Regions from separate parts of the Streptomyces sp. NPDC004658 genome, predicted to be linked through region 1. Evidence: riboswitches for the same ligand, from Rfam matches in the RefSeq annotation. Region 1 holds a riboswitch; each other region holds the start of a gene.
The links. A riboswitch is a leader RNA that binds a small molecule or an ion and turns the genes downstream of it on or off. The one in region 1 is predicted to bind S-adenosylmethionine.
Positions count from the first base shown of each region.

Region 2: another riboswitch for S-adenosylmethionine. It lies ahead of thrC (threonine synthase); the one in region 1 lies ahead of ABZV94_RS18660 (hypothetical protein).
Region 3: another riboswitch for S-adenosylmethionine. It lies ahead of ABZV94_RS23765 (aminotransferase class V-fold PLP-dependent enzyme); the one in region 1 lies ahead of ABZV94_RS18660 (hypothetical protein).
Region 4: another riboswitch for S-adenosylmethionine. It lies ahead of ABZV94_RS33955 (amino acid ABC transporter permease); the one in region 1 lies ahead of ABZV94_RS18660 (hypothetical protein).

Region 1 is NZ_JBEXKG010000047.1:46,883-52,376, forward strand. Features, by position in the region: gene ABZV94_RS18645 (LysR family transcriptional regulator) at 248-1,123, opposite strand; gene ABZV94_RS18650 (NADP-dependent oxidoreductase) at 1,245-2,243, shown strand; gene ABZV94_RS18655 (nuclear transport factor 2 family protein) at 2,240-2,539, shown strand; gene ABZV94_RS18660 (hypothetical protein) at 2,751-3,815, opposite strand; SAM riboswitch class IV at 3,872-3,982, opposite strand; gene ABZV94_RS18665 (DUF3293 domain-containing protein) at 4,262-4,774, shown strand; gene ABZV94_RS18670 (hypothetical protein) at 4,924-5,259, shown strand.
Region 2 is NZ_JBEXKG010000058.1:20,966-26,459, forward strand. Features, by position in the region: gene ABZV94_RS20875 (trehalose-6-phosphate synthase) at 1-422, opposite strand, end outside; gene ABZV94_RS20880 (glucosyl-3-phosphoglycerate synthase) at 497-1,441, opposite strand; SAM riboswitch class I at 1,572-1,712, shown strand; gene thrC (threonine synthase) at 1,730-3,013, shown strand; gene ABZV94_RS20890 (ubiquitin-like small modifier protein 1) at 3,162-3,437, shown strand; gene ABZV94_RS20895 (cold-shock protein) at 3,887-4,090, shown strand; gene groL (chaperonin GroEL) at 4,389-5,494, shown strand, end outside.
Region 3 is NZ_JBEXKG010000074.1:1,124-6,617, reverse strand. Features, by position in the region: gene ABZV94_RS23780 (Rieske 2Fe-2S domain-containing protein) at 1-831, shown strand, start outside; gene ABZV94_RS23775 (cytochrome bc complex cytochrome b subunit) at 828-2,465, shown strand; gene trpD (anthranilate phosphoribosyltransferase) at 2,588-3,652, shown strand; SAM riboswitch class IV at 3,726-3,843, shown strand; gene ABZV94_RS23765 (aminotransferase class V-fold PLP-dependent enzyme) at 3,985-5,346, shown strand; gene ABZV94_RS23760 (protein kinase) at 5,397-5,494, shown strand, end outside.
Region 4 is NZ_JBEXKG010000158.1:258-5,751, reverse strand. Features, by position in the region: gene ABZV94_RS33965 (ABC transporter substrate-binding protein) at 1-69, opposite strand, end outside; gene ABZV94_RS33960 (amino acid ABC transporter ATP-binding protein) at 222-1,013, opposite strand; gene ABZV94_RS33955 (amino acid ABC transporter permease) at 1,010-1,993, opposite strand; SAM riboswitch class IV at 2,345-2,455, opposite strand; gene ABZV94_RS33950 (glutathione S-transferase C-terminal domain-containing protein) at 2,533-3,420, opposite strand; gene ABZV94_RS33945 (putative leader peptide) at 3,503-3,625, opposite strand; gene ABZV94_RS33940 (FAD-binding oxidoreductase) at 3,766-4,926, shown strand; gene ABZV94_RS33935 ((2Fe-2S)-binding protein) at 4,923-5,225, shown strand; partial or broken gene ABZV94_RS33930 (FAD-dependent oxidoreductase) at 5,218-5,494, shown strand, end outside.

The DNA.
Region 1 (5,494 bases):
AGGACGACTCGGACGCCTTCTTCCACCTGGTCTCGTACAGGCCCCTGGTGGTCACACGCTCACCCGCGCCAGGGCGTCGGCCAGGAGCGCGGTGACGTCGGCGCCGTGCGGGTCGGCGTAGCTGTCGTGGTGGGCGACAAGACGGGCAGTGCGTCGAGCGGTGTTCAGCCTGCGGTGAGCCGGCGGGCCTCCAGGCGGAGGCCGTGGCAGACCTGCCGCCCATGGTCGTCGCCCGGCCTGGTTCCGGTCAGGATGGCGGGGCGGCCAGGACGGCCTTGGCAGCCAGCCGGAGATTCCTGATCATTGGATTCGGGTCGCCCTTGCGGCTGACCAGGACGACCTGGCTGGAGGGAGCACCCTCGATCGGGACGGTTACGAGGTCGGGACGCAGCGAGCTGCGCCGATCGCCGACCGGTAGGACGGCGATCGCCCTGCCACTCGCGACGAGTTCGAGCTTGTCCTCGTAGCTCTCGATCGGCGGCACGCCGGCCCCGAGGATCCGGTAGGACGTCCAGTCCGCGGTCTCGAACGCGCACGGGGCCGCCTCTTCGTCGGCCAGTTCTTCCGCGGTCACCGACGCGCGGTCGGCCCAGGGATGGCCGCGGGGGATCACGAGCATCCGGGGTTCCTCGTACAGGGGAGTCGTGGACACGTTGTCGGCTGTGAGCGGCAGCGGGGTTCGCGCGATCAGGGCGTCGACGCGCTTGTCGGACAGTGCGCCGACGTCGCGGCAGCGCAGATGCCGGGTGGCGATCTCGGCGTCCGGGTGACGGTGGCGTAGTTCCCGTACGGCGGCGGTGATCACCAGGTCTTCGACGTAGCCGATGGTGATGCGTTCGGTCTGGGCTTGTTCACGGACGGCTAGTTCGGCCTGGCGGGCGGCCTGCAGCAGGGCTTGGGCCCGAGGGAGGAATGTCTGGCCGGCCGGAGTGAGCCGGGTTCCCTGGGGTGTGCGGTCCAGCAGTCGTGTGCCGAGATATTTCTCGAGCCGTTGGATCTGGCGGCTCAGCGCCGGCTGGGCCACGTGCAGGTCGGCGGCGGCCCGGCCGAAATGCTGGTGCGCCGCCACCACGGTGAAGTAGCGCACCAGCCGCAGTTCCAGGTCCTGTCCGAGATCGTTCACCGTTCCAGGGTACGCGTCATGCCGTTTCGGAATGACGGGTTGCCGAAGGGGTCTTGGACGGCCATGCCGTCCGGGGCCTTGACTGAAGGAGCAACGTTTCCCTGAGAAAGCGACAGGCGCGATGAAGGCGATCCAGTTCCACGAGGCGGGCGGCCCGGAAGTTCTGCGGTACGACGAGGTGCCGGTTCCCGAGATCGGTCCGGGCGAGGTGCTCGTGCGGGTGCACGCGGTGGGCATCAACCCGCCGGACTGGTACCTGCGTGAGGGGATGAAGGTCATGCCGGCCGAGATGAGGCCGGTGCTGGAGTTCCCTCTCATCCCCGGAACGGACATGTCGGGCGTGGTCGTGGCGGTCGCTCCGGACGTGTCCGGGTTCGCCGTCGGTGACGAGGTCTTCGGCATGCTGCGGTTCCCGGGATTCGACGGCCGGACGTACGCCGAGTACGTGGCCGCGCCGGCTTCCGACCTGGCTCACAAGCCGGCCGGTCTCGACCACGTTGAGGCGGCCGGGGCGCCGATGGCCGTGCTGACGGCCTGGCAGTACCTGGTCGACCTCGGCCACGACGTGCCGTCTCCGTTCACCGGCCAGGTGCACCAGCCGGTGCCGATCACGCCAGGGATGACCGTGCTGGTCAACGGGGCCGCTGGTGGAGTGGGTCACTTCGCGGTGCAGCTGGCGAAGTGGAAGGGGGCACACGTCATCGCGGTGGCCTCGGGGCGGCACCAGCAGTTCCTGCGCAAGCTCGGCACGGATGAGTTCATCGACTACACCACGACCCAGGTCACGGACGTGGTCAGCGGCGTCGACCTGGTGATCGACACCGTCGGTGGCCCGGACAGTTCACGTTTCCTGACCGTGCTCAAGCGCGGCGGCACCATGCTTCCGGTGTTCTTCGCCCAGTACGATCCGGAGGAGACGGCGCGTCTTGGCATCACCGTCTCGAACATTCAGGTGCGTTCCAACGGCCCCCAGCTCGCCGAGATCGGGCGCCTGTTCGACGAAGGCAAGCTCCAGGTCGGGGTGGACAGCACCTACCCGCTGTCCGAAGCGGCCAGCGCACACACGCGAGCCGCGCAGGGCCACATCCAGGGCAAGATCGTGCTGACGGTGGTCTCGTGATCGCCGACCTCCAGCAGGCGGTGGCGCACTACGCCCATGCCCTGGACGAGCTGAATGCGGCCGAGCTGGAAGCGGTCCTGACCGAGGACACCACCTGGACCTTCACGATGCCCGGACAGGGGGTGCCCGGCTCGGTCGCCGGACGCGCGGCGGTGCTCGACTTCATCCGTGACGGGCACACGGCCCGGACCGGAAGGGTGCGGCACCACCTGGGCAACGTCGTGGTCACGACGACGGGCGCCGCCACCACCGAGGTGCGGGGGTGCGCGATCGGGTTCGGCGACCCGGGTTCTTGATCCGCCAGCTCTGTGCGATTCCCAGCCCGGGTGAAGCGCTCGAGTGGCCTGAGCACCCAACTGAGCGGCGCGAAGGCCCGCACTCCGCCGCCAGGGCTCCTGAAGGAGGGCGCTGTACTCGTTGGGGTGCTGCTCTCGCATGATGCTCATGACACCCTGGCCAACGGGAGCAACAGGGCGCAGAACGCCTTGGCCTGGGGCCGTCAGCCGGTCACCGCTCGGTCAAAGGCACGTGACAGCGTGTCCAGTGGACGCTCCAGTCGCCATCGAGCGGGGTGTAGCCGGCCTCCCGCACCCGTTCCGTCGCTTGCTCCAGGTGGCTCCGCAGTTCTTCGAGACTGCCGCTGCCCAGCTCCTTGCCGTCGGCATCCAACTCCAGCTGGAGGTACATGACGTGGTCCTCTCCCCGGTGCTCCGCAGAGAACTCGACGGTGTAGCCGTGGCTGCCCCGGCTGTAGATGCACACATAGTGCCGCGTGATCTCGTCCGGATCGAAGCCGTACTCTTCGAACACTTCAAGGGTCTCGTACGGCGGGTCCGTGACGTCGCACGAGCTGCTCCACCACTGGATCTGCCAGAGGCCGTCCGGGGTCCATCCCTCCGTTTCCAGCCTTGCCTGGGCGAGTTCGGTGAGGGTGGTGAGCGCTTCGAACCAATCTCCGTCGGTGTCCGAGGTGATGTCCCCGCCCAGGTGATGGGCTGACTCCCGTCCCGTTCCTTCGGTGAGGTCGTCCACGACCGTCAGAACACAGCCCGTGTCCTGCTGGTACTCCACCTTCGCGTACCGCCGCTTGGCTTCCTCGTCTCCCCGGCGGTTGCCGGGCATGCCGGCAACCGTCCGAGGATCCGTCCCGTCGGCCTCCTCACCTTCCGCAGACACCGGGCCCGGCTCCTGCGGACCCGCAGGCGCGCGCCGACGAGGATTGAGGCAGACCGACTCCAACCGGGCTTTCCCGATACGACCGCTGATCAGCGACCCTGGAACACGATCCTCCTGGTTGACAGCACGTGCCTGAAGGGATCGGCCCGCGCTGCGGTAGAAGACGACGTCGAATCCGCGGTCGAGCCACTGGTCGAAGACTTCGTCAGTCCCTGGCCGGCCGGAGCCGCTCGCCTCGGCCGTGCGGAACAGCGCACGGGCAGCATCGAGGCCGATGGTCACCAGACCTGCGCGGCCCGGCTCTGCGACGGCAGACATGGCGGGTTCGGATGCCCGCTCAGGCTTCTGGGTCTGCCGCTCCATCGGCACTTCGGGGATCGCGTCGGAAACGGGCACAGGCGATCAACCTTCCGGAGCCGATGGACCCCGGTAGTGCACTTCCGCACCCCGGTGATCTGCGGTTTCCAACGCACCGCGCGCTGGGCTGGTCGTCACCCGGGGCATCCGCGGCGAACGGTGGATGTCGGCCTGCAAGCCGGGACTTGACGCTGGAACTCGTAACCGGGCGCGAAGCTAACACCCATTCCGGATCTGCACAACGTGATCCACAACGCTTTGCCACACGACCAGTGCTGTGGCATTGTTCCGCTCGGTCACAGCGCCGATCGCGCCGAGGACCGGCTCCCACGAACCTGTGGGAGCGAGCACCGATCTCCCTGCCGGTGGGTAAGGGGGTCCTTCGTCCACAGGAGGCCCTCGTGCAGGTCACTGACGCTGCGACCACACCACCGAACTCGGAACTCTACCGGCGCACGGTCGTCGATATCCGATTCCAGGGCCGAATGGTACGGATCGATCCGCGTCCGCGAGGCACGGCCGAGGGCCCTTTCCCTGAACTCCCGGGACCTGCTGGCACCGCCGCCCCCCTCGTCGTCACGGCGTCCGACCCTTGCGCCCGCCCCGTCCTCGCCGAGGACAACGCCGGCACCCAGGCGCGGCTACTCGACGAGTTCGACCGGCGAGGGCTCGGGTGGTGGCCCGCAGCGGGAGGCGATGCGCACGGCACGCACATCGAGCAGAGCGTCGCCATCGCGGGTCCGAGCGACTCGGCGGCGCGTGAACCGGGGCGGTGCTCCGGCCAGGACGCGGTCTTCGCCCGAGCCCCCGGCGCCCGGTGTCTGATGTCCTGCGACGGCGGCGCGACGGACATAGGCGTGGTCCTCGTGCATGACGCTGTTGGGACCATCCCCGCGGGTACCAGGAGCAGGCGAAGGGCGCCTGGGAGCTCCCACGCACCCTCTACGGCACCTCCGCCCGCCGGGCCGGAGACAGCGCAGGTCAGTCCGCCCGTCTGAGCAGCGCCCGCGCCATCTAAGGACAGCGCACGTCCATCGCTGCGTGATTCATGCGCATCCCCCTGCGTGCGGGCCGTCCGACTCGACATCCGAGTCCGGCGGTCCCTGCCGCACCCGAACAGCAACCACCTCGAGCCAGGAGGGGCCCCATGGCCACGAACCGACAGATGAGCCGCGCCGACTTCGAAACCATCTCCGCGGCCATCGCTGAATCCGACGACCAGGACTTCCACGCCCGCCGAACCATCGCCTTCAACCTCGCCGACGCCCTGACCAGCACCGCGGACCGCTTCGACCCCGTGCTCTGGCTGCGCCAGTGCAAAGTCGGGCCGCTCTCCCCGGCCGACGTGGCCGGTTGGACTAAGCGCCTGGAACTGCGCGTGATCTCCATCGGCAGGCGGCGCCGCAACAGCCTCACCATGGGCTACACCCAGACCGAGCAGTACATCGACGCCGACGACAACCCCCTGGACGAGCGCAAGTAGGGACCATCCCCGTGGGTGCTGGCAGTGGTGCCGGCCGTGGGGGTGCGTTCGCGGCCGAGCAACTCGGTGTCGAGGTGCCCGCCAGTGCGACCCGGTCCACGCCGGTTTGAGGTGTCGCTGCGGGACACGACTGTGCCCCGGATCGCGGGGTGGTCCGGGGCACAGCGGCCGGTCTGCCTGCGACGGCGGAGCGCGGAGATTGTGCTTCAGCTCTTGGAGCCGCCAGGGCCTAACC
Region 2 (5,494 bases), on a different contig from region 1:
CGGTTGTAGGCCTCGTAGGAGGCCCACTGCCGCCGGAAGCCGGCGTCGAAGACCGGCTCCAGCGGGGTCTGGTACAGCATGTGGTGGACGAACCAGAGCACCGAGTTGGCGATGCCGTTGTACGCCTCGGTGTGCACGGTCGCGTCGATGTCGAGCATCCGCACCCGCTGCCCGCCGGTGTCCTCGGCCGGCAGCAGCCCGCCGTCCGCGCGCCGGACGGCCGCACGGTCGCCGTCGCCGAGTGCGGCGCACACCCACACCGAGCCCGCGTCCGACCCGATGGCGGACAGTCCCGAGACCAGCCCGCCGCCGCCCCGCCGGGCGTGCAGCGAGCCGTCCTCGCCCACCTGATAGGAGACCGGGCCGCGGTTCGACGCGACCAGCACCTGAGCCTTTTGCGCAGCATCGAGCGTGGAAGCCATACGCCTCAACCTAGCCCGGCCCCGAACCGCTCAAACGTACGGCCCGCCCGGCGGGCCGACCGTATACGGCCCGTTCACGCCACCTTCCGCTCGGCGTACTCCGCGATCTCCACCATGGGCGGCCGCTCCTCGGTGTCCACCGAGTAGGTGCGCGGCTCGAACCCCTCCTCGCCCCGCTCGAACTGGGTCAGCGCGGGCCGGATCAGATGGCCGCGGGCCAGCCGCAGCTGGGCGGTGCGGTAGATCGCGGCGGCCATCCGGCCGAGCGCCTGCCCGTCCTGGTGCCGGTGCCTGCGCACGCCCACGTCGACCTGGGCCAGCGCGTCCAGGCCCACCAGGTGCAGCGCGTCCACCAGCATGCCCAGCTCCACGCCGTAGCCGACGGGGAACGGCAGCTGCTCCAGCAGCGTGCGGCGGGCCGCGTACTCGCCGCCGAGCGGCTGCACGAACCCGGCCAGCTGCGGCCAGTGCATGTTCAGCAGCGGGCGGGCCATGAGCTCGGTGACCCGGCCGCCCTGCCCGGCACTGCCGCCGAGCGGGCGGTCGTACATCGCCTTGACCAGGTCGACGTCCGGGTCGGTGAGCAGCGGGCCGACGATCCCGGAGACGAAGTCGGAGGAGAACTCCCTGAGGTCCGCGTCGATGAAGCAGACGATGTCCCCGCCGGTCACCAGCAGCGACCGCCACAGCACCTCGCCCTTGCCGGGGACGGCCGGGATACGCGGCAGGATGTCGTCGCGGTGGACGACCCGGGCACCCGCGCGCGCGGCGACCTGCGAGGTGCGGTCGGTGGAGCCGGAGTCGACGACGACGATCTCGTCGACGAGCGGCACCTGCTCGACGAGGTCGTGCCGGATCACCGCGACGATGTCGCCGACGGTCTCCTCCTCGTTGAGCGCGGGCAGGACGACGCTGATGGTCTGGCCCGTGCGCTGCTTGGCGGCGAGGATCTGGTGCAGCGGGCGATCGGCCACGGACCAGGACCGGGTGGTCAGCCAGCGCTCGACTTCTTCCAGCACAGTCTGTGGCTCCTCACTCGTGTCTCGCGGTTCGGACGACTATCTCAACTGTCCCGGCCGTCGGTTACAGTCTTGAACAACGCCGATGACCATCGCATGTCGGGGGTCATGTGCGTTCACAACCGCATACCGCTCATCCAGAGGGGCAGAGGGACACGGCCCGATGAAGCCCCGGCAACCCCCCTGATCCGGACTCGTTCGCGCGAGGCTCACGGCCAGGGAAGGTGCCAATTCCGTCTCACGGCGAGGTGCGTCGTGAGGAAGATGAGGAGAAAGGGCCTCGCCTCCATGGCTGTGCAGACAGTTGCCACCACCAGCGAATCCACGGTCGACCTCGGCCCCGCAGCGGCCCTGAGCTGTCGCGAGTGCGGTCATCGGGTGCCGCTCGGCCCGGTCTTCGCCTGCGAAGAGTGCTTCGGCCCGCTGGAGATCGCCTACGACTTCTCCGCCTACGACACCGAGGACCTGCGCCGCCGCATCGAGGCGGGCCCCGCGAACATCTGGCGCTACGCGCCCCTGCTGCCGGTCCCGGCGGACGTCGCCGGCAAGCCGAACCTCAACCCCGGCTGGACCCAGCTCGTCAAGGCCGACAACCTGGCCCGCGAGCTGGGCGTGACCGGCGGTCTGTACGTGAAGGACGACTCCGGCAACCCGACCCACTCCTTCAAGGACCGGGTCGTGGCCCAGGCCCTGGAGGCCGCCCGCGCCTTCGGCTTCACCACGCTGTCCTGCTCCTCCACCGGCAACCTGGCCGGCGCGGTCGGTGCCGCCGCCGCCCGGGCCGGCTTCCGCTCCTGCGTGTTCATCCCGCACGACCTGGAGCAGGGCAAGGTCGTCATGGCCGCGGTCTACGGCGGGGAACTCGTCGGCATCGAGGGCAACTACGACGACGTGAACCGCTTCTGCTCCGAGCTGATCGGCGACCCGGCCGGCGAGGGCTGGGGCTTCGTCAACGTCAACCTGCGGCCGTACTACGCGGAGGGCTCCAAGACCCTGGCGTACGAGATCTGCGAGCAGCTCGGCTGGCGGCTGCCGGACCAGATCGTGGTCCCGATCGCCTCCGGCTCCCAGCTCACGAAGATCGACAAGGGGCTCCAGGAGCTGATCAAGCTGGGGCTGGTCGAGGACAGGCCGTACAAGATCTTCGGCGCCCAGGCCGAGGGCTGCTCCCCGGTCTCCACCGCCTTCAAGGCCGGACACGACGTCGTACGGCCCCAGAAGCCGAACACCATCGCCAAGTCCCTGGCCATCGGCAACCCGGCCGACGGGCCGTACGTCCTGGACATCGCGCGCCGCACCGGGGGTGCCGTGGAGGACGTGACGGACGAGCAGGTCGTGGACGCGATCAAGCTGCTCGCGCGGACCGAGGGCATCTTCGCGGAGACCGCCGGCGGCGTGACCGTCGGCGTCACCCGCAAGCTGCTGGAGGCGGGTGTGCTGGACCCGGCGAAGACCACGGTGGTCCTCAACACCGGCGACGGCCTGAAGACCCTGGACGCGGTGGCCGGGACCGGCCTCACCGCCACCATCCGCCCGACCCTGGACTCCTTCCGAGAGGCCGGCCTCGCATGACAGGCGCTCCGCCGCGAGACCGGGCGCGGCCCGCGGGCCGGTGGGGGCCGGTCGCGCCCACGCGGTGGCAGCCCCAGCCGCATCCCAGCCCCGCGCCCCCGGGGCGCCGCTCCGCCGTACCCGTGAACCCGACCGGAGGTCCCACCGCATGAGCGTGACCGTTCGCATCCCCACCATCCTGCGCACCTACACCGGCGGTCAGGCCGAGGTCGCCGCCGAGGGCGCCACGCTCGGCGAGGTCATCGCCGACCTGGAGAAGAACCACACGGGCATCGCCGCGCGCGTGCTGGACGACCAGGGCAAGCTGCGCCGGTTCGTCAACGTGTACGTCAACGACGACGACGTCCGCTTCGAGCAGGGCCTGGACACGGCGACCCCCGACGGCGCCGGCGTCTCGATCATCCCGGCCGTCGCCGGCGGCTGAGCCGAGGATCCGCGCGCTCATTACCATCGGTAATCTCGGTTACCGACCGTTCATCCGATTGCCCCCTCCGTGAGAGAAGCGGAGGGGGCAATTCTGTGTGATTGAGCGCGGTAGAGTTGGGGAACACGGCCGCGGCCTTCGGGTCGCGGGCCCTGGATTTCATGCCGCCCGCCCGACAAGAAGTAGCCAAAGTGTGCGGGTTCTCTGCGGCTTTTGTGGCTTTTATGGGGCCCGACTTGCCCTGAATTCGGGCGAATTCTCACCAGATTCCGGACCGCTCGCGTCCAGAATTCTCGTCCGATTGACCTGTTGCAGACGGCAGTTGGACAGATACATTCAGCCGCGGTCGACGCGTTCCGGCGCACGCCCCCGACCAGTTGGGGGGTGAGGTCTGACCCGGGTCCGCGAAGTGTGGATCTGTGCAAGGGCCAGTAATAGGGGAGTTAGGCATGGCTCAGGGCACCGTCAAGTGGTTCAACGCGGAGAAGGGGTACGGCTTCATCGCGGTCGACGGTGGTGCGGACGTCTTCGTCCACTACAGCGCGATTCAGATGGACGGCTACCGCACCCTGGAAGAGGGCCAGCGGGTCGAGTTCGAGATCTCGCAGGGCCAGAAGGGTCCGCAGGCCGACATGGTTCGCGTCACCGCCTGAACGTTTCTTGTCCGAAGGGCCCGCACCTCGCAGAGGGTGCGGGCCCTTCGCCGTGCCCGGTTCCGCTGTTCGCGTGCGGCTGACGCGGGCCTCCCACTCGCCGAGGCGCTTGCACTCGACCATGCCGAGTGCTAATCATTGGCGTTAGCACTCTGAAGGTGAGAGTGACAGCGAAGGACCGGGTCGGTGAGGCCCGCGGGCCGGGTGGGGCAAGGAACCACGAGGCCGGCGAGCCGTCCGTCGCGGGCGCGGGCGCGGTCCGAAGGAATCACCCCCAGTCCTGGAGGGACCACTTCACATGGCCAAGATCATCGCGTTCGACGAGGAGGCGCGGCGCGGCCTCGAGCGCGGCATGAACCAGCTCGCGGACGCCGTGAAGGTGACGCTGGGCCCCAAGGGCCGCAACGTCGTCCTCGAGAAGAAGTGGGGCGCCCCCACGATCACCAACGATGGTGTCTCCATCGCCAAGGAGATCGAGCTCGAGGACCCGTACGAGAAGATCGGCGCCGAGCTGGTCAAGGAAGTCGCCAAGAAGACGGACGACGTCGCCGGTGACGGTACGACCACCGCGACCGTGCTCGCCCAGGCCCTGGTCAAGGAGGGCCTGCGCAACGTCGCCGCCGGTGCCAACCCGATGGCTCTGAAGCGCGGTATCGAGAAGGCCGTCGAGGCCGTCTCCGCCGCCCTGCTGGAGCAGGCGAAGGACGTCGAGACCAAGGAGCAGATCGCCTCCACCGCGTCCATCTCCGCCGCCGACACCCAGATCGGCGAGCTGATCGCCGAGGCCATGGACAAGGTCGGCAAGGAAGGCGTCATCACCGTCGAGGAGAGCAACACCTTCGGTCTGGAGCTGGAGCTCACCGAGGGCATGCGCTTCGACAAGGGCTACATCTCCGCCTACTTCGCGACCGACATGGAGCGCATGGAGGCGGTGCTGGAGGACCCCTACATCCTCATCGCCAACTCCAAGATCTCCTCGGTCAAGGACCTGCTCCCGCTGCTGGAGAAGGTCATGCAGTCGGGCAAGCCGCTGCTGATCATCGCCGAGGACGTCGAGGGCGAGGCCCTGTCGACCCTGGTCGTCAACAAGATCCGCGGCACCTTCAAGTCCGTCGCCGTCAAGGCCCCGGGCTTCGGTGACCGCCGCAAGGCCATGCTCGGCGACATCGCCATCCTCACGGGCGGCGAGGTCATCTCCGAGGAGGTCGGCCTCAAGCTGGAGAACGCGACCCTGGACCTCCTGGGCCGCGCCCGCAAGGTCGTCATCACCAAGGACGAGACCACCATCGTCGACGGTGCCGGCTCCTCCGAGCAGGTCAACGGCCGTGTCAACCAGATCCGCGCCGAGATCGAGAACAGCGACTCCGACTACGACCGCGAGAAGCTGCAGGAGCGCCTGGCGAA
Region 3 (5,494 bases), on a different contig from region 1:
CTGGCCATCCCGCACGACAAGCAGATCTTCGTCTTCCCGATCGGGCACATCAACGCGCTGAACTTCGCGCTGGGCCTGACCCTCGGTGTGGCGCTGTTCTGCATCGGCGCGGGCGCGGTCCACTGGGCCCGCACCCTGATGTCCGACGTGGAGGTCGCCGACGACCGTCACCCGATCGAGGCCTCCCCCGAGGTCCGGGAGAAGGTCCACGCGGACTTCCGCCAGGGTGCCAAGGAGTCGGCGCTCGGCCGCCGCAAGCTGATCCGCAACACGATGTTCGGCGCGCTGGCCCTGGTGCCGCTCTCCGGCGTCATGCTGCTCGGCGGTCTCGGCCCGGCGCCGGGGACCAAGCTGCGCCACACCATGTGGGCCAAGGGCAAGCGCCTGGTCAACATGAACACGAACCAGCCGCTGCGTCCTGAGGACGTCGCCGTCGGCTCGCTCACCTTCGCCAAGCCGGACGGCCTGGAGGAGCACTCCGAGGAGTTCCAGACGGAGATCGCCAAGGCCGCCCTGATGATCGTCCGGCTCCAGCCGGGCAACATCAAGGACAAGCGCGAGCTGGAGTGGTCGCACGAGGGCATCGTCGCGTACTCGAAGATCTGCACCCACGTCGGCTGCCCGATCTCCCTGTACGAGCAGCAGACGCACCACGTGCTGTGCCCGTGCCACCAGTCCACCTTCGACCTCTCCGACGGTGCCCGAGTGATCTTCGGTCCCGCCGGCCACGCCCTGCCGCAGCTGCGCATCGGCGTGGACAGTGAGGGTTACCTCCAGGCGCTCGGCGACTTCGAGGAGCCCGTCGGTCCTGCATTCTGGGAGCGCGGATGAGTACTTCAGCGAACGAGACCTCCCGCTCGCGCGGGCAGGCACCGGCCGGCGAGCGTCTCGCCGACTGGGCCGACGGCCGGCTCGGGATCTACTCCCTGGCCAAGGCCAACATGCGCAAGATCTTCCCCGACCACTGGTCGTTCATGTTGGGTGAGGTCTGCCTCTACAGCTTCATCATCATCATCCTGACGGGTGTCTACCTGACGCTGTTCTTCCACCCGTCGATGAACGAGGTGGAGTACCACGGCTCCTACGTCCCGCTCCAGGGACAGCTGATGTCCGAGGCGTTCAGCTCGACCCTGCACATCTCCTTCGATGTGCGCGGTGGTCTGCTCGTCCGGCAGATCCACCACTGGGGCGCCGTCGTCTTCATCGCCGGCATGTTCGTGCACATGATGCGCGTGTTCTTCACCGGCGCGTTCCGCAAGCCGCGTGAGATCAACTGGCTGTTCGGCTTCCTGCTGCTCGTCCTGGGCATGTTCACCGGCTTCACCGGTTACTCGCTCCCGGACGACCTGCTCTCCGGCACCGGTGTCCGCTTCATGGAGGGCGCGATCCTGTCCGTGCCGATCGTCGGCACGTACATCTCGTTCTTCCTCTTCGGCGGGGAGTTCCCGGGCGGCGACTTCGTGGCCCGCTTCTACTCGATCCACATCCTGCTGCTGCCGGGCATCATGCTCGGCCTGGTGGTGGGCCACCTGATCCTGGTCTTCTACCACAAGCACACGCAGTTCGCGGGCCCCGGCAAGACGAACAAGAACGTCGTCGGCATGCCGCTGCTGCCGGTGTACATGGCGAAGGCCGGCGGCTTCTTCTTCCTGGTCTTCGGCGTGCTCGCGGCCCTCGCCGCCATCGCGCAGATCAACCCGATCTGGGCCATCGGCCCCTACCGGCCGGACCAGGTGTCCACCGGCGCCCAGCCGGACTGGTACATGGGCATGGCCGAGGGCCTGATCCGCGCCATGCCGGGCTGGGAGATCAACTTCTGGGGCCACACGCTCGTCCTCGGCGTGTTCATCCCGCTGGTGCTGTTCGGCGTGATCCTGGGCGCGATCGCGGTGTACCCGTTCATCGAGGCCTGGGTCACCGGCGACAAGCGCGAGCACCACATCCTGGACCGCCCGCGCAACGCGCCGACCCGTACGGCGTTCGGTGTCGCCTGGCTGACCGTGTACTTCGTGATGCTGATCGGTGGCGGCAACGACATCTTCGCCACGCATTTCCACCTGTCGATCAACGCGGTCACCTGGTTCGTGCGGATCGCCTACTTCGTGGCTCCGGTCATCGCGTTCATCGCCACCAAGCGGATCTGCCTGGGCCTCCAGCGCCGCGACCGCGACAAGGTGCTGCACGGCCGCGAGACCGGCATCATCAAGCGGCTGCCGCACGGTGAGTTCATCGAGGTGCACGAGCCGCTCAGCCAGGAGCAGCTGCACACGCTCACCGCGCACGAGCAGTACCAGCCGGCCGAGATCGGTCCGACGGTCGACGAGAACGGGGTCGAGCGCAAGATCCCTGCCTCGCAGAAGCTGCGGGCGAAGCTGTCCACCGCCTACTTCGGCGAGGACAACCAGATCCCGAAGCCGACCGTCGAGGAGTACAAGGAGATCACGAGCGGCCACGGCCACCACTGATCCCCGCGTCGCCACGCCACACCGAGGGGCCCCGTCCGGGTTGCGGACGGGGCCCCTCGCCCTTCCGTCCGGCTGGATAGGGTGGTGTACGACGTAGCAGGAACCTGTTCAAGGAGCGGCTGATGAGCGCTGTGACCCCCGCTGGAGGCGACACCGCGGCGGGCCGCTCCTGGCCCGCCCTGCTGAACGGTCTGCTGGAGGGCCGGGACCTGTCCGCCGACGACACCGCGTGGGCGATGGACCTGATCATGCGCGGGGAGGCGACCGACGCGCAGATCGCCGGGTTCATGGTGGCCCTGCGCGCCAAGGGCGAGACGGTCCAGGAGATCACCGGACTGGTCCGGACGATGTACGCGCACGCCAACGTCATCGAGGTGCCCGGGCCGGCCGTCGACATCGTCGGCACCGGCGGCGACGGCGCCAAGACGGTGAACATCTCCACCATGTCCTCGATCGTCGTCGCGGGCGCGGGCGCGAAGGTCGTCAAGCACGGCAACCGCGCCGCGTCCTCCGCCTCCGGCTCCTCCGACGTCCTGGAGAAGCTGGGGATCAACCTCAACCTGACCCCGCAGCGGGTGGCTGAGGTGGCCGAAGAGGCCGGCATCACCATCTGCTTCGCGGTGCGGTTCCACCCGTCGCTGCGCCATGTCGCCGCGGCCCGCGGCCAGTTGGGCATCCGCACCACCTTCAACGTGCTGGGCCCGCTGACCAACCCCGCGCAGGTGCGGTCGCAGGCCGTCGGTGTCGCGGATCCCCGCATGGCGCCGATCGTCGCCGGTGTCCTCGCCGAGCGCGGCAACTCCGCGCTGGTCTTCCGGGGCGACGACGGCCTGGACGAGCTGACCGTCACCGCCCCCTCCCGGGTCTGGGTGGTCCGGGACGGCAAGGTCACGGAAGAGGTCTTCGACCCCCGGGACGTCGGCATCGACCTCGTCCCCGTGGACGCCCTGCGCGGTGCCGACGCCTCCTACAACGCCGAGGTCGCCCGGCGGCTGCTGGACGGCGAGAAGGGGGCCGTACGGGACGCCGTCCTGCTGAACTCGGCGGCGGCGCTGGTGGCCCTGGAGCCGGCGGACGCGCCGCTCACCGAGCAGATCCGCGCGGGCATGGCGCGAGCCGCGGAGTCGATCGACTCGGGCGCGGCCAAGCGCACCCTGGACCGCTGGGTGGCCGTCAGCAACGCCTGACACCCTCGGGAGTCGTCCCGCGATCCGGACACGGGTTGCGGGACGACGATCACTCACGTACGTTCCTGTACCAGGTCATGAGTGACAGTCATGAGGCCCCGGCCGACTGTCCGGCAACCCTCCGTCCGTGGCGGGGTGCCCCGGGTGAAGACCAGGTCGTACGGCAGCAAGGCCTACGGCAAGCGCGGACCCCTCGCCAACCAGGGGTCCTGGTCGTTCGAGGGAGTCTTCCGTGAGCAAGCGAATGCGTTAGGGCCGCAGAGCCCCGCCTCCGCACACCCCTTCGCAGTCCCTTTCTGCCTTTCTCGCATTCCTGTCACGGGAGTTCCGCCATGTCTGTCTCCACCGCTGCCGCCGACCAGACCGTTTGCACCCCTCTGCCCGTTCTCGGGCGAGATGTCACCGTCCCGCTGGTCACCGGCGGCGAAGTCACCTACGCCGCCCTGGACTACGCGGCCAGCGCCCCCGCCCTCCAGCGCGTCTGGGACGACGTCGCCGCGTACGCGCCGTACTACGGCAGTGTGCACCGCGGCGCCGGCTACCTCTCCCAGCTCTCCACCGACCTGTTCGAGAACGCCCGCCGGACCGTCGCCGACTTCCTCGGCTGCCGCCCCGCCGACCAGGTGATCTTCACCCGTTCCACCACCGACTCCCTGAACCTGCTGGCCCGGGCGGTCCCGGCCGACTGCCAGGTCTTCGTCTTCGAGACGGAGCACCACGCCTCCCTGCTGCCCTGGCAGGACGCGCGGGTCACCTACCTCAACGCCCCGCGCACCCCGCGGCAGGCCGTGGAGACCCTGGAGCGGGCCCTCGCCGACCGCGACCCGCACGGCCCGGCCCTGGTCTGCGTCACCGGCGCCTCCAACGTCACCGGCGAGCTGTGGCCGGTGCGCGAACTGGCCGCCGCCGCGCACGCCCACGGCGCCCGCATCGTCCTGGACGCCGCCCAGCTGGCCCCGCACCACCCGGTGGACCTGCGCGACCTGGACGTCGACTGGGTCGCCTTCTCCGGCCACAAGCTGTACGCCCCCTTCGGCTCCGGTGTCCTGGCCGGCCGCGCCGACTGGCTCCAGGCGGCCGACCCGTACCTCGCGGGCGGCGGCGCCAGCCGCAAGGTCACCCGGCGCGAGGACGGCGGCGTGGCCGTCGAGTGGCACGAGACCGCCGCCCGGCACGAGGCCGGCTCCCCGAACGTCATCGGCGCCTACGCCATCGCCTCCGCCTGCAAGGCCCTCACCGAGGCCGGCTGGGACACCCTCGTCGCCCGCGAGCGGCACCTGATCGCCAAGGTCCGCGAGGGCCTGGCCGCCGTTCCCGAGGTGAAGGTGCTGTCCCTCTTCGGCGACGACGCCCCGCGCGTCGGCGTGATCTCCTTCGTCGTCGAGGGCTGGAACAGCTCCCACTTCGCCGCCGCGCTCTCCGCCGAGTACGGCATCGGTGTCCGCGACGGCCTGTTCTGCGCCCACCCGCTGGTCCGCACCCTGCTCGGCAGCGACCCGCAGAGCCAGGGCGAGTGCGGTGCCCCCGAGGCCGCCCCCGGCGAGAAGTCCCTCAACGCCATCCGCGTGAGCTTCGGCGCGGGCACGCCGGACGAGCACGTGGAGCGCTTCGTGAACGCCGTCAGGGAGCTGGTGGCGGAAGGCGCGAAGTGGCAGTACCGCACGGAGGACGGCCGCTGCGTGCCGGCGGTCTGACGGCGCTATAACCTCCCCTTGACACCACGTCGGACAGGGGGAGCCCGTCAGTGCAGCCGCTGCGCGCCACAGACCCTCGCCACATCGGCCCGTACACCACCACGCACAGACTGGGCGCGGGCGGCATGGGCGAGGTCTACCTCGCCGA
Region 4 (5,494 bases), on a different contig from region 1:
GAGGGCGGTGACGGCGGTCGCCGCGGAGATGCCGCGGATCAGGGCGCGACGGGAGAGGTGGGTAGGCATGGCGTGACTGTCCTTGTCTCGCTGATGAGGGTGGGTGTGTGGTGTGGGGGTGGGCTGGGTGCCGTGGGGGGCGGTGGTCGTGGAGGATCCGGGCGGCAGGGCCGGGGCGGCCTGCCCGGGTGGGCGGCGCGGAGCGGCCCGCGGGGGTCCGGTCAGAGCACCTTGCCGAGGAATTCCCGGGTCCGTGCGTGCCGGGGCCGGTCGAGCACCTCGCCGGGCGGCCCCTGCTCGACGATCCGGCCGCCGTCGATGAAGACGACCCGGTCGGCGACCTCGCGGGCGAAGCCGATCTCGTGGCTCACGATGACGAGGGTGGTGCCGCCGCTCGCCAGGTCCTTGATGACGGCCAGCACCTCGCCGACGAGTTCGGGGTCGAGTGCGGAGGTCGGCTCGTCGAAGAGGATGATCCCGGGCCGCAGGGCGAGGGCGCGGGCGATGGCGACGCGCTGCTGCTGACCACCGGACAACTGCCGGGGGTAGGCGCCGGTCTTGTCGCCGAGGCCGACGCGGTCGAGGAGTTCGAAGGCGAGTTCCTGGGCCGCCACCCTGCTCAGCCTGCCGGTGGCGGCGGGGGCCGCGGCGACGTTCTCCAGGACGGTCAGGTGCGGGAAGAGGTTGAAGTTCTGGAAGACGAAGCCGATCCGGCTGCGCTGGGCGAGGATGGCGCGCTCGCTGAGTTCCTTGAGCCGGCCCCCGTGCCGCTTCACCCCGATCAGCTCGCCGTCCACGCTGACGTGGCCGGTCTCGGGCTTCTCCAGGTGGTTGAGGACCCTGAGCAGCGTGGACTTGCCGGAGCCGGACGGGCCGAGGATCACCGTGACCTCGCCGGGGCGGACGGTCAGGTCGATGCCGTCGAGTACGTGGTGGGAGCCGTACCACTTGTGGACGCCGTGCACTTCGAGCGCGGCGGGCGCGGTCTTCGGGAGGGTCTGCGCGGTGGTCATACGGCGGCCTCCCGGCGCAGCCGGGCCCGCAGGCCGGCCAGTCCGGCCCGGGCTTTCTGCAAGGGGGTCGGCGGCAGGGTGCGGGTGGCACCCCGGGCGTAGTACCGCTCGACGTAGAACTGGACGACGGACACGGCGCTGGTGAGGATCAGGTACCAGACGGTGGCGACCATCAGCAGCGGCACCACGTCACCGGGGTAGGTGCTGCCCATCGACTGCACCGCGCCGAACAGGTCCAGCAGCGACACGTAGAAGACCAGGGACGTGCTCTTGATGAGGCCGATCAGCTGGTTGACGTAGTTCGGCGTGATGGACCTGAGGGCCTGCGGGAAGACGATCCTGCGGAACTGGTAGCCCTGGGGCAGGCCGAGCGCGGCGGCCGCCTCGTGCTGTCCCTGGTCGACGGAGAGGATGCCGCCGCGGACCACCTCGGCCGCGTACGCCGCCTCGTTGAGGCTGAGGCCGATCACGGCGATCGTCATGTCGGTGGCCAGCCGGGACTCGTCGAAGGTGACGAAGGCGGGCCCGAAGGGCACCCCGAGGCTCAACGTCTTGTACAGGGCGCTGAAGTTGTACAGGAAGATCAGTACGACGATGAGCGGTACGGAGCGGAACAGCCAGGTGTAGGTCCAGCTGACCGCGCGCAGCACCGGGCTTCCGGAGAGCCGGGCAAGTGCCAGCAGGATGCCGCCGAGCAGTCCCAGGACGGCGCTGAGCGCGGCGACTTCGAGGGTGACGAGGAGGCCGTCGAGGACGGTGGGGCGCAGGAACCAGTAGCGGAAGCGGTCCCACTGGTAGAAGGGGTTCGTGACCAGTCCGTGCAGGATCTGCGCGACGAGCACGAGGACGACGGCGGTGACGATCCACCGGCCGGGGCGGCGCAGCGGCTGTACTCGCTGCGGTTCCAAGGGCTTTGACGGGGTGTCGGCGGGGGCCGGCGCCTCGGCTAGGGAGACGGCGGCGCCTGGGGCTTCACTCATGGCGGCTCCGGCGGAGTCGGTCACCCCGGGGCCGCGCGGGAGCGGAGGTGGGCCACGACGGCACTGCGGCACGAGGCGGCGCACGGACAGGCGCGGAACCGGGGGCTGGGCGGACAACGGCACATCCGGCGGACGGTGTGCGGCGGGAACGCGGGGCTGGGAGGAGACGTCAGCCCTGACAGCGGGCAGAGCCCGGTGCGGTACACAGTGCGCTGTTCACGCGGAGCAGATCGACGGCGCGGTCGGCGACGAGGAGACCGGCGTACGACGGTACGCAGCCCTGGGGGCGGCTCGCGGCCGTCCTGGGAGCTGCGTACATGGCGTCACCTGTCACTGTTCCGGCCCCGTGGGGCCTCGCGCTTACCGAAAACGTCATCCGGTCCGGTCGTCACCTGGGGCACCCCACCGCGATGCGAGGGTTGCCGGTCAGCGAGCCAGGGCTTGGCGCTGACGCTCATGACCGTTCTGAGCCGTAAGTAAGGCAGTTGACCGTTCGAATGTCAACGGTCGTCCGCCAAGTGGACATCGGCGGCGGGCTCTCACCTGCGAGAAGCGTCGGAAGTGTCTGCCGCGTGGCCTGCCCAGTCCAGGATCTGGACAGCTGCTCCGGCGGCCTCCAGACCCTGGCAGCGGCCGTGGTGGCGGCGGGCGATGCCGTCGAGGTCGAGGTGGCGGCCGAAGGCGGGGCGGGCGGCCAGGCGGCGGGCGTAGGCCCACAGGGAGCGGTGGTCGGCGATGCGGTGCACGGCGGAGGCGTCGAGGTGGCAGCGGTGGACGGTGTCGAGCTGCACGAGCGTGACCCACAGGTCGATGTCGGCGGCGGTGAGCCGGTCGTCGGCCAGGTACTCCTCGCCGCTCAGCCGTCGCTCCAGCCGGCCCAGGGTGTCCAGCAGCACGTCGAGGGCGGCGGCCCGTTCGGCCGGGTCGGCACCGGCGCGTCCGGCGCGCTGGGCGGCCTCCTCGATGCCCTCGGCGCACATCCGCTCGACGGCCTCGATCACGGACTCCAGCCCGGAGGGGTAGAGGCGGTCGTGGCCGCCCGGCCGGAACAGGTCCAGGTCGCGCAGGATGCCGGGGGTGTGGGTGCTGACGATGCGTCCGGACCAGTCGTCGCTGAGCACGGGCGCGAGCGCCGGGCCGGTGTAGTGGTGGGCGCTCGCCTCGTAGAGCGGGCGGAGCGCCGCGTGGCCGCCGCCGGGACAGTCCGGGACGGCGGGCAGGAGGGTGACCGGACAGTGGGCTTCCAGTCCGAGCAGGCTGTGGCCGACGGCGAGGCGCAGCCCGTCGGGGCAGGCGGTCGACAGATGGAGCCGGTAGCGGTGCGGCACGGCGTAGTGGCCGCTGCGCGCGTCCCGGCCGATCCGGCCCCGGAAGACCGGCGCGGTACCGGGGGTGGACGGGACGGCGGCGAGCGGAGTGATGGACATGCGTCTCCCCGGGTGGTGGGTGTGCGGAGGGGCGCGGCCGGCGCGGGCGTGACCGGTCGGTGGAGGCGAAGGGGCGCCCGGCTCAGCGGCGGTGGCTGATCGCGCTGCAGACACGCTGCAGGTCGATGTGGCGGCGGGAGGTGAGCAGGGGAGCGCGCAACGGCGTCCGGCCGGTGTGACCGGTGCCCGTGTCGCGGCGCGTCATGATTCCCTACCTGTTCACTAGGATTCCCTCCCTGGAGTGTCGATCGGGCTCCGTGCGACGTCAAGGGGGCGTCCACGCCTGGGAATCGAGGTCGGCGCCGGGGACTCCTCACCGACAGGAACATGTGACATAGTACTGGCGTGGCGAAGCGACTGACCTGCGACGTCGTGGTCGTCGGGGCCGGAATGGTGGGCGCGGCCTGTGCCCTCTACGCCGCGCGCGCCGGACTCGACGTACGACTGGTGGACCGGGGCCCGGTGGCCGGCGGCACCACCGGAGCCGGCGAGGGCAACCTGCTCGTCTCCGACAAGGAGCCGGGCCCGGAGCTCCGACTGGCGCTGCTGTCCGGCCGGCTGTGGGCGGGCCTGGCGCGCGAACTGGGCACCGCGATCGAGTACGAGCCCAAGGGCGGCCTCGTGGTCGCCCCGACGCCCGGCGCCCTGGCCGCGCTGCGGGACTTCGCCGCGGACCAGCGGGCCGCCGGCGTCACCGCCGTACCGGTCGGCGCGGACCGGCTGCGGGAACTGGAACCGCACCTGGCGCCCGGCATGGCGGGCGCGGTGCACTACCCGCAGGACGCCCAGGTCATGCCCGCGCTGGCCGCCGCACACCTGGTCCGCGCCTCCGGCGCCGCCGTGCACACCGGCCGTACGGTGACCGGGGTGCTGCGCACGGCGCGGGGAGCGGTGTACGGCGTGCGCACCGACCGGGGCGACATCCACGCACCGGCGGTGGTCAACGCGGCCGGCGTCTGGGGCGGCGACCTGGCCTCGCTCGCCGGCGTCCGGCTGCCGGTGCTCCCCCGGCGCGGCTTCGTGCTGGTCACCGAGCCGCTGCCGCGCAGGGTCCGGCACAAGGTGTACGCCGCGGACTACGTGGCCGACGTGGCCAGCGACTCGGCCGCCCTGCGCAGTTCACCGGTCGTGGAGGGCACGGCCGCCGGCCCGGTCCTGATCGGGGCCACCCGGGAGCGGGTCGGCTTCGACCGGTCGTTGTCCTTGACCGCGACGCGGGCGCTCGCCGCCGGGGCGATCGGGCTGTTCCCCTTCCTGGAACGGGTCCGCGCGCTGCGCACGTACGCGGGTTTCCGGCCGTACCTGCCGGACCATCTGCCGGCGATCGGGCCCGATCCGCGGGTTCCCGGCCTGTTCCACGCCTGCGGGCACGAGGGGGCCGGCATCGGACTCGCCCCCGGCACCGGGCAGTTGATCGCGCAGGCGCTCACCGGGAAGACGCCGGAGCTGGATCTCACGCCGTTCCGGCCGGAGCGGTTCGACACCGAGGGAGGCGACGTCCGGTGAATCCGAGGGAGCTGACCCGGGCCCGGCCGGGCCCGGCCTGCACCGTGACCTTCGACGGCCGCCCCTTGGAGGCGCTGCCGGGCCAGACGGTCGCCGCGGCGCTGTGGGCGGCGGGCGTGACGGCCTGGCGCAGCACACGGGTCGCCGGGCGGCCCCGCGGGGTGTTCTGCGGGATCGGGGTGTGCTTCGACTGCCTGGTCACCGTCAACGGCCGTCCCAACCAACGGGCTTGCCTGGTGCCGGTCCGCCCGGGAGACGTCATCCGATCGCAGGAGGGGACGGGCCGGGACGATGACTGAACGACCGCGTCTCGCCGTCGTCGGCGCGGGCCCGGCCGGGCTCGCCGCCGCGCTGGCGGCAGCCGCACGGGGCGTCCGGGTGACCCTGGTCGACTCCGCCGACCAGGCCGGCGGACAGTTCTACCGGCAGCCGGCCACCGCCCTCGGCGCACGCCGGCCGCAGGCCCTGCACCACCAGTGGCGCACGTGGGAGCGGCTGCGGGACGGCCTGGACCGGCACCGTGCGGCGGGCCGGATCCGCCACCTGACCGACCATCACGTGTGGTGCG